Linked DNA regions of Companilactobacillus allii. The protein of the gene in region 1 interacts with the protein of each later gene in a pairwise test. Links are inferred from orthologs where the notes say so. Each region holds a gene or a part of one and is shown in the gene's direction. Other genes may lie near its edges.

The links.
Region 2: the proteins of rplK (region 1) and prmA interact in binary tests that used the Escherichia coli proteins (3 or more experiments, as listed by UniProt). The link is inferred for Companilactobacillus allii from one-to-one orthologs.

The regions. Positions count from the first base shown.
Region 1 is NZ_CP019323.1:67,419-73,439, reverse strand. What follows is about bases 1,820-4,653. They hold rplK (50S ribosomal protein L11), read left to right. Parts: upstream 1,820-2,940; coding sequence 2,941-3,366; downstream 3,367-4,653. Other genes in these bases: rplJ (50S ribosomal protein L10), read left to right, coding at 4,329-4,653; rplA (50S ribosomal protein L1), read left to right, coding at 3,455-4,135; nusG (transcription termination/antitermination protein NusG), read left to right, coding at 2,276-2,815; secE (preprotein translocase subunit SecE), read left to right, coding at 1,989-2,177; rpmG (50S ribosomal protein L33), read left to right, coding at 1,826-1,975. In the rest of the region: BTM29_RS00405 (Mini-ribonuclease 3), read left to right, coding at 1-261; 23S rRNA (guanosine(2251)-2'-O)-methyltransferase RlmB, read left to right, coding at 242-1,012; BTM29_RS00395 (sigma-70 family RNA polymerase sigma factor), read left to right, coding at 1,190-1,741; more of rplJ, read left to right, coding at 4,654-4,835; rplL (50S ribosomal protein L7/L12), read left to right, coding at 4,869-5,237; BTM29_RS00355 (class I SAM-dependent methyltransferase), read left to right, coding at 5,326-5,928; BTM29_RS00350 (nucleoside deaminase), read left to right, coding at 5,933-6,021. UniProt on the Escherichia coli protein: Forms part of the ribosomal stalk which helps the ribosome interact with GTP-bound translation factors.
Region 2 is NZ_CP019323.1:1,912,802-1,918,396, forward strand. Bases 2,720-5,545 are described here. They hold prmA (50S ribosomal protein L11 methyltransferase), read left to right. Parts: upstream 2,720-3,586; coding sequence 3,587-4,504; downstream 4,505-5,545. Other genes in these bases: BTM29_RS09475 (hypothetical protein), read left to right, coding at 2,817-2,996; BTM29_RS09480 (hypothetical protein), read left to right, coding at 3,112-3,516; BTM29_RS09490 (RsmE family RNA methyltransferase), read left to right, coding at 4,485-5,234; BTM29_RS09495 (hypothetical protein), read left to right, coding at 5,244-5,545. Outside these bases: BTM29_RS09455 (M20/M25/M40 family metallo-hydrolase), read right to left, coding at 1-479; BTM29_RS09460 (hypothetical protein), read left to right, coding at 760-1,470; BTM29_RS09465 (hypothetical protein), read right to left, coding at 1,642-1,824; BTM29_RS13090 (hypothetical protein), read left to right, coding at 1,977-2,105; BTM29_RS09470 (YbaK/EbsC family protein), read right to left, coding at 2,159-2,671; more of BTM29_RS09495, read left to right, coding at 5,546-5,582. UniProt on the Escherichia coli protein: Methylates ribosomal protein L11.

The DNA.
Region 1 (6,021 bases):
CAAGCAGCGTTAATTACTTTGATGATTGATGAAAATATGCTGTCTGAAAAGGAACTTAGAGTTTATAAAAATGGACGCAATGCTAAGAAATATACTAAGGCTAAGAATACTAGTGTTATAACGTATCATATGTCTACAGGATTTGAGGCATTATTTGGGTATTTGGATGTAAGCAATCAAAAAGATCGTGTTAAAGAACTTGCACAATGGTGCATTGGAAAAGTAGAAGCGGGGGAAACAGATGCAGAAGAATTTAAGTGAAAACAGTGAAGAAAGTGAACTAGTTTTCGGTCATCACACAGTTGTTGAATTATTAAAATCACCAACTGCTGGTCAACGAGTTAATAAAGTCCTTGTACAAAAGGGATTGAAGAGTTCACACATTGGTGAAGTTATTGAGTTGGCCAAACGTAGTAAACTGATCGTTCAAGAAGTTCCTAAGAACAAACTGGATGATATTAGTAACGGTGGTAATCATCAAGGGATGGCAGCCTATATTTCCCCTTATCAATATGCAGAATTAGATGATATTTTTAAGGCCGCAAAGGCAAAGAATGAAGATCCATTCATTTTGATATTAGATAAAATTGAAGATCCACATAACTTAGGATCGATATTAAGAACAGCAGATGCAGTTGGCGTGCACGGAATTATTGTGCCAAAGCACAGATCGACCGGATTGACATCTGTTGTTGCTAAGACATCTACAGGTGCAGTTGAGCACGTCCCAGTTGTTCGTGTTACTAATTTAGTTAATACAATTAATGATTTGAAAAAACAAAACATCTGGATATTTGGTACAGCCATGGAAGGTAATAACTATCGTACATGGAACGCTAAAGGTGCTGTGGCATTAGTTATAGGTAATGAAGGTAAAGGAGTGTCTCCTTTAGTTCAAAAGCAAGTAGACCAAACTTTAAGCATACCAATGGTTGGACATGTTCAAAGTTTAAATGCTAGTGTTGCAACAGGTGTATTGTTGTATCAAGCATTTGCTTCAAGACATTCATAATAATAAAAAAAGATTTCACTAATATAGTGGAATCTTTTTTTGTAATATGGTTTTCATTCCCCAACGGATTAAAGTTTTAACGAACTTTTTGTAAACAAATGTTCTCTTAAAAAGGCATAAAATCCGTGTTAATTTTAAATATGTAATACAGTTACAAAATAATTTAGGGGATAATTTATGAACACTTTTGAAGTAGAACTAATTGAGTTAGTAAAGGAGAAAAACAATGAAGCATTAGAATCACTAGTTCAACGTTATAAACCGATGATTGACAATATGTATTTTCAATATAAAATTGGCCTTTATGATCGAAATGATTGGTATCAAGAAGCACTTTTAGTATGTTACTCAACCTGTCAAATTTTTGATGGTGCGAGTGGTTCGAAGTTTGGAAGCTTTTTTAAATTAAAATTTAAAAATCATATTATTGATATTGTCAGAAGAGAGAACACATTTAAACGACAAGCTAACCAATTTGCGTGTTCATATGAATTGTTAATTGAGAGCAATGATCCAGCAGAATTTATTCAAAATTATGTTCATTTGCTAAATACTTCTAGCTATCTTGAGGAAGCTATTTCTGAACTAAGTGCACTGGAGCTTGTGGCCTTGCAATTTTTACTTGGGGAAGTAAAATTGCAAATTGCATGTGAAATTGGAAGCTGTAATTCAAACCAGTTAAATCGTGCAGCAAGTCGTTGTAGGATGAAAATGATGCAATATTTATAATTTGTCATGTGTTTGTCATGGACATTTATGTATTAAAAATCTATACTAGTAAAGATATAAACTGCATAGAATGTGGAGAGAATCATGGGATTAAGAAAAGTAGCATTAGCTTGTAGCGTTTGTGGATCAAGAAATTACACGATTTCTGAGAATCCTAATAGAACCGAACGTCTAGAAGTTAAGAAATTTTGTAAACATTGTGGTAAACATACCTTACATAAAGAAACACGTTAATTTGGAGGACTAAATGAAATTATTTAAATTTTTCGGTAGCGTTAAAAAAGAAATGAAAGTAGTTGTTTGGCCTACTGCTAAGGAAAACAGACGTGATACATGGACTGTTGTAGCAACATCATTGATGTACGCTATCTTCTTTGCAGCTGTTGACTGGGCATTGGTTGCCTTATTGCAACAATTCATTATGGGAAGCAAATAACATTGTAACTAATTCAATAATTTGATATGATTGAATTAATGAGAGAAAACTTCGGCTTTGTTCGAAGTTTTTTTATTTTGATTTTTTTGGAGGAAATTATGGCTGAAGCTGGCGATAAACAATGGTATGTTCTACATACTTATTCAGGATACGAAAACAAGGTTAAAGAGAACTTAGAATCACGTGCCCAATCAATGGGTATGGAAGATTATATTTTCCGTGCAGTTGTTCCTGAAGAAGAAGAGACAGAAACAAAAAATGGTAAACAAAAGACAGAAATGAAGAAAACATTCCCAGGATATGTTTTGGTTGAGATGGTTATGAGCGATGAATCTTGGTTCGTTGTGCGTAATACACCTGGTGTTACTGGATTTGTTGGAAGCCACGGTTCAGGTAGTAAGCCAGCACCACTATTACCAGAAGAAATCGATCATATTCTAGATGATCTTGGAATCAGTGTTGAAGCCGGAAACGACTTTGAAGTTGGTGAAAGTGTAACTATCATTGAAGGTGCATTCTCAAAAATGACTGGTAAAGTTACAGAGATTGATGCAGATCACGATAAACTTAAGGTCGATGTCGATATGTTTGGTCGTATGACTAGTACAGAAGTTGACTTTAGTGACGTACAAAAATAATAAATAATATTGATAATGGATATAATCCGTGCTACTATTACATGGTATGTTTTTTAAACATGCATGTGGGAGAGAAAATTTAGATTCTCAATATTACCACATCACGGACTAAGGAGGTATGCACCGTGGCTAAAAAAGTTGCTAACGTAGTAAAATTACAAATTCCTGCTGGTCAGGCTACTCCAGCTCCACCAGTTGGTCCTGCTTTAGGACAAGCTGGTATTAACATCGTTGCATTTACAAAGGACTTTAATGCACGTACACAAGACCAACAAGGAATGATTATTCCTGTTGTTATTTCAGTATATGAAGACCGTTCATTCGACTTCGTTACTAAGACACCACCTGCAGCAGTTCTATTGAAGAAGGCTGCTGGTGTTGAAAAGGGCTCTGGCGAACCTAACAAAAATAAAGTTGCCAAAGTCACAAACGACCAAGTTCGCGAAATTGCTGAAACCAAGATGAAAGACCTAAACGCTGCAAGTGTTGAATCTGCAATGCGTATGGTCGCTGGTACTGCAAGAAGTATGGGCTTTACAGTAGAAGACTAGACAAGCAGTTTATAAGGATACGAAAGTATTCCTAACAAGTGGGAGGGGAAAATCCCCAATATGACCACAAAGCAAGGAGGAACTTAGCATGGCTAAGCATGGAAAAAATTATATAGAAGCTATGAAGCAAGTTGATAAGAACAAATCTTACACTGCTTCAGAAGCTGCTGACTTACTTAAGAAAGTAAATTACGCAAAATTTGACGCAACTGTTGAAGTTGCTATTAACTTGGATGTAGATCCAAAACAAGCTGATCAACAAATTCGTGGTGCACTTGTTCTACCTAACGGAACAGGTAAATCACAAAAGGTTATCGTTTTCGCTGAAGGTGAACAAGCAAAGGCTGCTGAAGCTGCCGGTGCTGACATCGTTGGTTCTGATGATCTTGTTGAAAAGATCCAAGATGGCTGGTTGGACTTTGATGTTGCTGTTGCAACACCACCAATGATGGCTAAAGTTGGACGTTTAGGTCGTGTACTTGGACCTAAAGGCTTGATGCCTAACCCTAAGACAGGTACTGTAACAATGGATGTTACAAAGGCTGTTAACGATGTTAAGGCTGGACAAGTTACTTACCGTGTAGATCCTAATGGATTGATTCACGCACCTATTGGTAAATTGTCATTTGATACAGAGAAGATTGCTGCTAACTTTGACGCATTCTACGAAACTATCGCAAAGGCACGTCCAGCATCATTGAAGGGTAACTATATTGTTAGTGTTAATATGACATCAACATTTGGCCCTGGTCTAAAGATCAACGCTTAGTGTTGACTAATAACCAAAATAATGATAACGTACAATAGTTGATTTCTACCGAAGACTCAGGTGATGTGAATCTTAATATCCTGCCGAGGCCAGAAGATTGTTAATTAATCTCTGTGTCTTTCGGGCGCAGAGATTTTATTTTAGCCGAAATTTGTAGAGTTAACTAAATAAATTGTGGAGGTGAAACATAAAAATGAAGCAAGAAAAATTATCACAAAAAGAAGCACTAGTTACAGGAGTTGCTGCTAGTTTAAAGGATGCTAAGTCAGTTATTGTTGTTGACTACTTAGGTCTTACAGTTGAACAAGCTACTTCTATGCGTGCCGAATTACGTGAGCAAGGTGCTACTATGAAGGTTATTAAGAACACTGTCTTAAGACGTGCTGCTGAAGAAGCTGGATTAGATGGTCTTGAAGAATTCTTCGTTGGCCCAACAGCCATCGCTTATTCTAATGAAGATCCAGTTGCACCTGCTAAGGTTGCTGCTAAATATGCCAAAGATGTTGAATCCGTTGAAATCAAGGGTGGAATCATCGAAGGCAAGGCTGCTACACTTGAAGAAATTCAAGCACTTGCAACACTACCAAACAGAGATGGCTTGCTATCTATGTTGGTATCTGTATTACAAGCTCCAGTTCGCGACTTCGCATTGGCTGTTAAAGCTGTTGCTGAAAAGAAAGACGACGAACCAGCTGCTTAATTAAAAAACAAACATAATTTGGAGGACATTAAAATGGCTTTAGATACACAAAAGATTATCGATGATTTAAAAGATGCTTCAATTCTAGAACTTAACGACCTTGTTAAGGCTATCGAAGAAGAATTTGACGTTACAGCTGCTGCACCAGTTGCTGCAGGTGCTGCTGCAGGTGGCGAAGCTGCTGCTGAAAAGGATTCATTTGATGTTGAACTTACAGAAGCAGGTCAAGAAAAGGTTAAGGTTATCAAGGAAGTTCGTGGTATCACTGGACTTGGCTTGAAGGACTCAAAGGACCTTGTTGATGGTGCTCCTAAGGTTATCAAGGAAGGCGTTGCTAAGGCTGACGCTGATGACATGAAGTCAAAACTTGAAGCTGTTGGCGCAACAGTTACATTGAAATAATAACTTTTAATAAGTTTATTATGATAAAATTAATCCTCGTAAGAGGATTATTTTTTTGTTCTCATTTTCGTTTAGGAAGGAAACCAATATGGCTAATCAATATTTTGAGAATTCAGCTGATCTAGAACATGAACTAAAAGATTTCAATTTTACTTTAAGAAATAATAATTTTACCTTTACTTCAGATAGTGGGGTATTCTCACGACAAACAGTGGATTTTGGATCACGAGTTTTGATTGAGGCAATTGATTTTGAAAACATTCCTGCGGGTAATATCTTAGATGTAGGTTGTGGTTATGGACCAATCGGGTTGTCTCTAGCAAAAGAACAAGACCAGCGTAATGTAGACATGACGGATGTTAATTTACGTGCTATAGATCTTGCTAAAAAGAATGCTAAATCCAATAAAGTGAATAATATTAATATTTTTGAATCCAATATGTATGAAAAAGTTACTGAAAATTATTCATTGATAGTTTCTAATCCACCAATCCGTGCTGGTAAAAATGTTGTTTCTGGAATAATTAGTGGTGCTGCAAGTCACTTAGTGGCAAACGGCGAGCTATGGATAGTTATTCAAAAGAAACAAGGTGCTCCATCAGCTAAAAAATTAATGGAAGCTACTTATGGTAATGTTGATGTCGTTACTAAATCTAAGGGATATTATATCTTGAGAAGCAAGTTGGCATAATAATATGATTTTTTCGGAAGAACAAATTAATAATTATATGGACGAAGCTATTGGTGAAGCTTTGAAAGCCAAGAGTAGATCAGAGGTTCCAAT
Region 2 (5,595 bases), 1.8 Mb from region 1 along the record:
ATTAAAGCTGACAAATCGTTTGCATATCCAGCATCAGATAATTGTTTTGCTCCTAATTCACCCATCTCTTCACCAACAGTAGCAATGAACTTAATATTTCCTTTGAATGAGTCATCCTCATTCAATTCTATCAAGGAAATAGCCATTCCGGCTAGTCCACCTTTCATATCAGATGTTCCACGGCCAAATATTTTGCCGTCAATATGTTTAGGGTTAAAGGCTGCGTTGTAATTCCACTTACTTTCATCAACTGGAGCCACAACATCTTCGTGACCGGTGAATCCGAGAATAGGACCATCGCTATTTTTAACAGTGGCGATTAAGTTTACACGACCCTTGTCATATTCCACCAATTCTGTTTGGATGTTATGTTTTTCAAAAAGGTCCTTCAAATAGTTAGCTACGACCTCTTCATTACCATTAACAGTATTCAGTTTGATTAAATCATCCAGGATCTCTAATCTTTCATTCTTTTCCATTTTCTAGTCCTCCACGTGTATATTATGTATAATAGTAGATAGTTCAATAGTAACATTATATTATTATTTTTTTGAAAAACGGTAACAAAAGAGGAAGAAAAATTGAATTTATTGATGAAAATTGACAGATATTTAGGAATCTTTCTGCTGATTGTTGCTCTATTAGGTTTTATCTTCAACTGGTTTACGAATAATTACCTTTGGTCAGCAGTTGGAGCAGGTTTATTATTAATAATTATTTCGTTTACGTCTGATAAAAATACCCCTAAGGAGAAATAGCATGGACGATAATAAGAATATGACATTTGAAGACTACTTAATGACTAATTCTATGAATTTTGCCAATAGATATGGAGAAGTTATTGAATGGGTTGAAAAAATTGAAGTGGCAGTTAATACTGAATTGAATCTAGTAGATGACGCCGATAGTAGAATGGAATTAATGTCATATAAGAATATTTCATATGATTGCACACAAATCCTCTATGATCTAAGTTATGAATTTGCTAGGTTCAATGGAAATATTACGAAAAAAGGTATTGGAGCCATTACTTTGGAACAAGCCATTTTATTCCAATCGACTAATGAAGAAGATGGCGTTAAGGCTGAGTTTGATGATTACAAGAAGTCTCATGTTAATGCCTATGACTCTCTTTTAGATATGATTGAGATCCTTAATAAATTGTCAGATCGTTATCCATGGGTTGAGTATGGTAACCCTGAGAGTAGCTTTAAGATTGATTTGATGGATTCCTTTATGATGATTGGTCAATTCTACTTCATGGGATTGGGTGAATACTCAGAATCAGATTCAGAATCATATATCGGTATGATCAATCCGATGATTGCACAATTAGACATAGAAGGCGAAATTGAAGGCGACGTACTAGAATTCGAAAATTCATACGTTACTGATGCAGAAGATGCCATCACAGAAGGACTTGATCGTTTGGCTGCTGATCAAGCTGGAGTCCCTTATATCCAAGAATAAGTTAAAAGTGTTGTGACAAACTTCGTTTTTACTCAAATTTGCAGTGAAAACGTGTGAAAATGCACAATTTTTTCCACTTAACAAAAATAATTCCGATATTCACTTTCGCGAATACCGAAATTATTTACGTTAATGTTTGGAAATTGCCCGTGCATTTTCACACTCTTTTTTTTAATTTACTTTTTTACGACCCTCAGGTGTATATTGATTTGCTTTATGTCTACGATATAGATAGTAAATCACACCGGCAATTGCCAAAATAACAATCATAGGAATTACTAGATGTATGATGAAAAATCCGGCTACTGCAATAATTACAACCCATTTCAAAATATTTAATAGTGTTTCGGCCATGAAAATCTCCTTCTTAATGTGTGCCTATATAATCTTACTTATGACACTTATTGTCAAGAATTTAAGAAAAAACTTGACTATGGTGTTTTTACCTAGTATAGTAACAGCTATCGCTACCTCTTGAAACGGAACAAAAAGGAGGCGTGAATAATATGAGATATAGAATTCTATTAGATTTAGATAATCAATTATTCACAGCAGTTGATATTAATAATAGCAATCGCTTTGGTAACGGTACAACCATTGAAAAAGCTATTGCAAATCTTAAACACGCTGCTTAAAAATAAAAAGATCGAGACAATTATGTCTCGATCTTTTTTGTATCCAAAATAAATTATGCTTCAGGTTCATCTACAGCAAATTTTCCAAAGGTTGCCTCAACTGATTTGGCTAAGTCATGTGGTTCAACTAAAAGAGATTGACCGAGCTTTCCAGCTGAAACTATGATCTTATCTGCTTTGTCAGCTTCTGTATCAAAATAAATAGGGTAGTTATGTAGTGAACGAATACCGACGGGGCTATTTGCACCATGTTCAAAGCCACTAGTCTTTACTAGATCTTTTAAAGGAACCATGCCTACTTTTTTGTTACCTGATAATTTGGCTAGCAATTTATAGCTGATGTGTTTATCCAAAGGTAACATCCCTACAAGTGGACCGGTTTTATTGCCCGTCAATACAAGAGTTTTGTAAATTTTATAACCATCTTTTTCGCTACCATCGTTGACGAGTTCTTGTGTATCACCGGATGCTTGGGTCGGGAAGGTCATAGGTTCGTATTCAACCTTTTTTTTATCAAGAATTTTTTCTACTAGTGTTTTTTGTATTTTGTTTTTTTTCTTACTCATATTTCCACCTGACTGTCTATATACCATCTATGATAACAAACTGATATATTTTTTAAAGTAAGGGATGCTGACAACTCAGAAATAATTAATAATTTTTAATTATTGTTATATAATGGTTAACGTTATAAATGAAGGAGCGATAATTATGAGTTTTTTTAGACACAAGCAAGAAATTGACCCTGCTGATAATGACTTTAGCAAAATATCACAAGAAATCAAAAAGAGTCCAGAAAAACTATCTGAGGCACAAAGACTTTTTAAGGATAATGAAGCTTTGAGAAAACAGGCGACTGGTATTAAAAATGTTAAGAACAATAAGGAATAAAGTATCGAATCTGATACTTTATTTTTTTCTAATACATATATAAGAATAAAATTATGCTTTGCATAATTAAATATTTATGATATTATATAAAAAAAGAAATTGAGGTGGAGAATTTATGAATTTCATTAATGCAGAGAACACACATATATTGGAAACAAATGTTTTTGTAGAAAGATTTTTAACTTATAGGGATGTATTCGTTGAATATTTTAAAACTATGAACCTCATTGAAAGAGGAGAGGCTTTGACTTATGAAACTTATTCTCGCCTAGCTGATAACTACGTGATAAATATCAAACGTTTTATTAAGTTGGGTAATTCATACATTTCAAAGTATCATTTAGAGGAAACAGAATTTTACGATAGTTTGAATAATTACTTCGTAGCTTTAATTGATGCCTTAAACTACCTAGACTATGAAAATAACATGGTAAATAAACCACAAGTAGCCAAGGCACGTGCAGTAATTCGTGATAGCGAGATAGACTTTATGAATGAAGTTCAATCATATATGGGATAAGACGCGAAAAACGTCTTTTTTTTATGTCCAAGTTCTAGTAATCTTATAGTTAACGAAGCGGAGGTAAATTATGATTTGGAAAAAGGTTAGTGTATTGATTCCTAGTACTTTAAATGAAGAGATTATTTCTGATACTTTTATAGGAATTGGTGCTAATGGTGTTGAGATAGTTGATGATGATAATGACGAAGTAAAAACAAAAGTAAATTCTTATTTTGATGAAGACAGCTATGATTCAGGATTAATTGAAAAATTACGTAGTGAGATCGATAAATTATCAAACTTTGGATTTAATGTTGATGGTGTTGAGATAAAAGAGAGCTCAGTTGATGAATCTTCTTGGGAGAATGAGTGGAAACAATATTATCACCCAGTTCATATCAGTCATTATTTGACAGTGGTACCAAACTGGGTTGACTATACGCCAGATAATAAAGATGAACATATTATTGTTATGGATCCAGGCAAGTCTTTTGGTACTGGAACACATCCCACAACATTTTCTTGTATGCAGGCACTAGAGATGATTCTTGGCAATGTTAATTCATTGTATGACGTTGGTACAGGTTCTGGAATACTTTCCATACAAGCACGTCAACTAGGTGTGAAAGATATAAAGGCATTTGATCTAGCTGCCGAAGCAGTAGAAGCAGCCAAAGAAAATATCAAATTAAACCCTGGTTGTGAAGATATAGAAGTATTTGAGAATTCTCTTTTGGATGGATTCGATGGTAAAGTTGACGTGATCGTAGCCAATATTTTGGCAGATGTTATTCAACAATTTATTCCAGATATTGAATCTCACTTAAATAGTAAAGGTTTTGTCATTTTATCTGGTATTATTAATGAAAAGGAAAAATTGATAACTGATCAAATGAATGAACATGGATTCTCTCCAATAGAAGTCCTGCATTTGAAAGGTTGGTCAACTATGATTTGTAAGAGAACAAAAGATATCGAGGAACAAGATGGAGCAATACTTCGTTAAAGAAACAATCAAACAAGGATTATTTGAGATTTCTGATAAAGAAATTTATAAACATGTAGCAACTGTGTTACGTCATAGAATAGGTGATGTGATTTATTTAGTAGATGAAAATAGTGAACTTTTTGAATCTACAATTAAGAACATCGATGCAGAAAATAAGCTTATTTCAGTTGAAACAGTTAAAAGTGACAAGCCTTCAACTGAGATGCCAATAGATGTAACAATAGCTTGCTCACTTTCTAAAAAAGATAAAGTTGAATGGATAACACAGAAATCAACTGAATTGGGAGCCAAGAGAATTGTTTTTTTCAATTCGAAATATTCAATCATGCACTGGAAGTCCAATGTAGTTGAAAAGAAAATGTTACGTTTACAAGAAATTGCAAAAAATGCGGCTCAACAATCAAAGAGACGTATCATACCTGAAGTGATTTACTTAAAAGATATTTCAGAGTTAAATAAATTTACTGAGGATTTGAAATTAATAGCTTATGAAGAGTCGGCTAAAGATGGTGAGAGCAGTATTCTTGCTCAATCACTGAATAAACCGCATAATTCAGTCGTTTGTGTATTTGGTCCTGAAGGTGGAATTTCCTCTGATGAGGTAACTGATTTGGAATCTAACGGATTTGTATCGATCGGATTGGGCCCAAGAATAATGCGGGCTGAAACAGCACCGATGTATTTCCTATCAGTGCTATCATATAGCTATGAACTTAATTCAAAATGAGGAATAAAAATGAAGAATCTTTGGAACAAAGTTGAAAAATCTAAATCTACTTATATTGCACTAATATCTATCGTCTTAGTATTTATCATGCCTATATTATTCAATTTATTTAATTTGGGTAGAACAAATAGAATTGTCTGGTTATTCTTTGTAATCAATGTGATTTTTTCCGGCTTTATTGGCTGGTTTACAAGAAAATATCAGTTGTCTTTTTTCAACTTGGCAATTTTCCCAGTAATATTTGTTATTAGCGTGTTTGTTAAATATGGACGTTATGGGTATTTTTTGGCAGGAATATACTTAGTATTAAGTATTTTATTATATTTTCTTTTTGATAATGAAAATTGATTGTTTTTTAAGT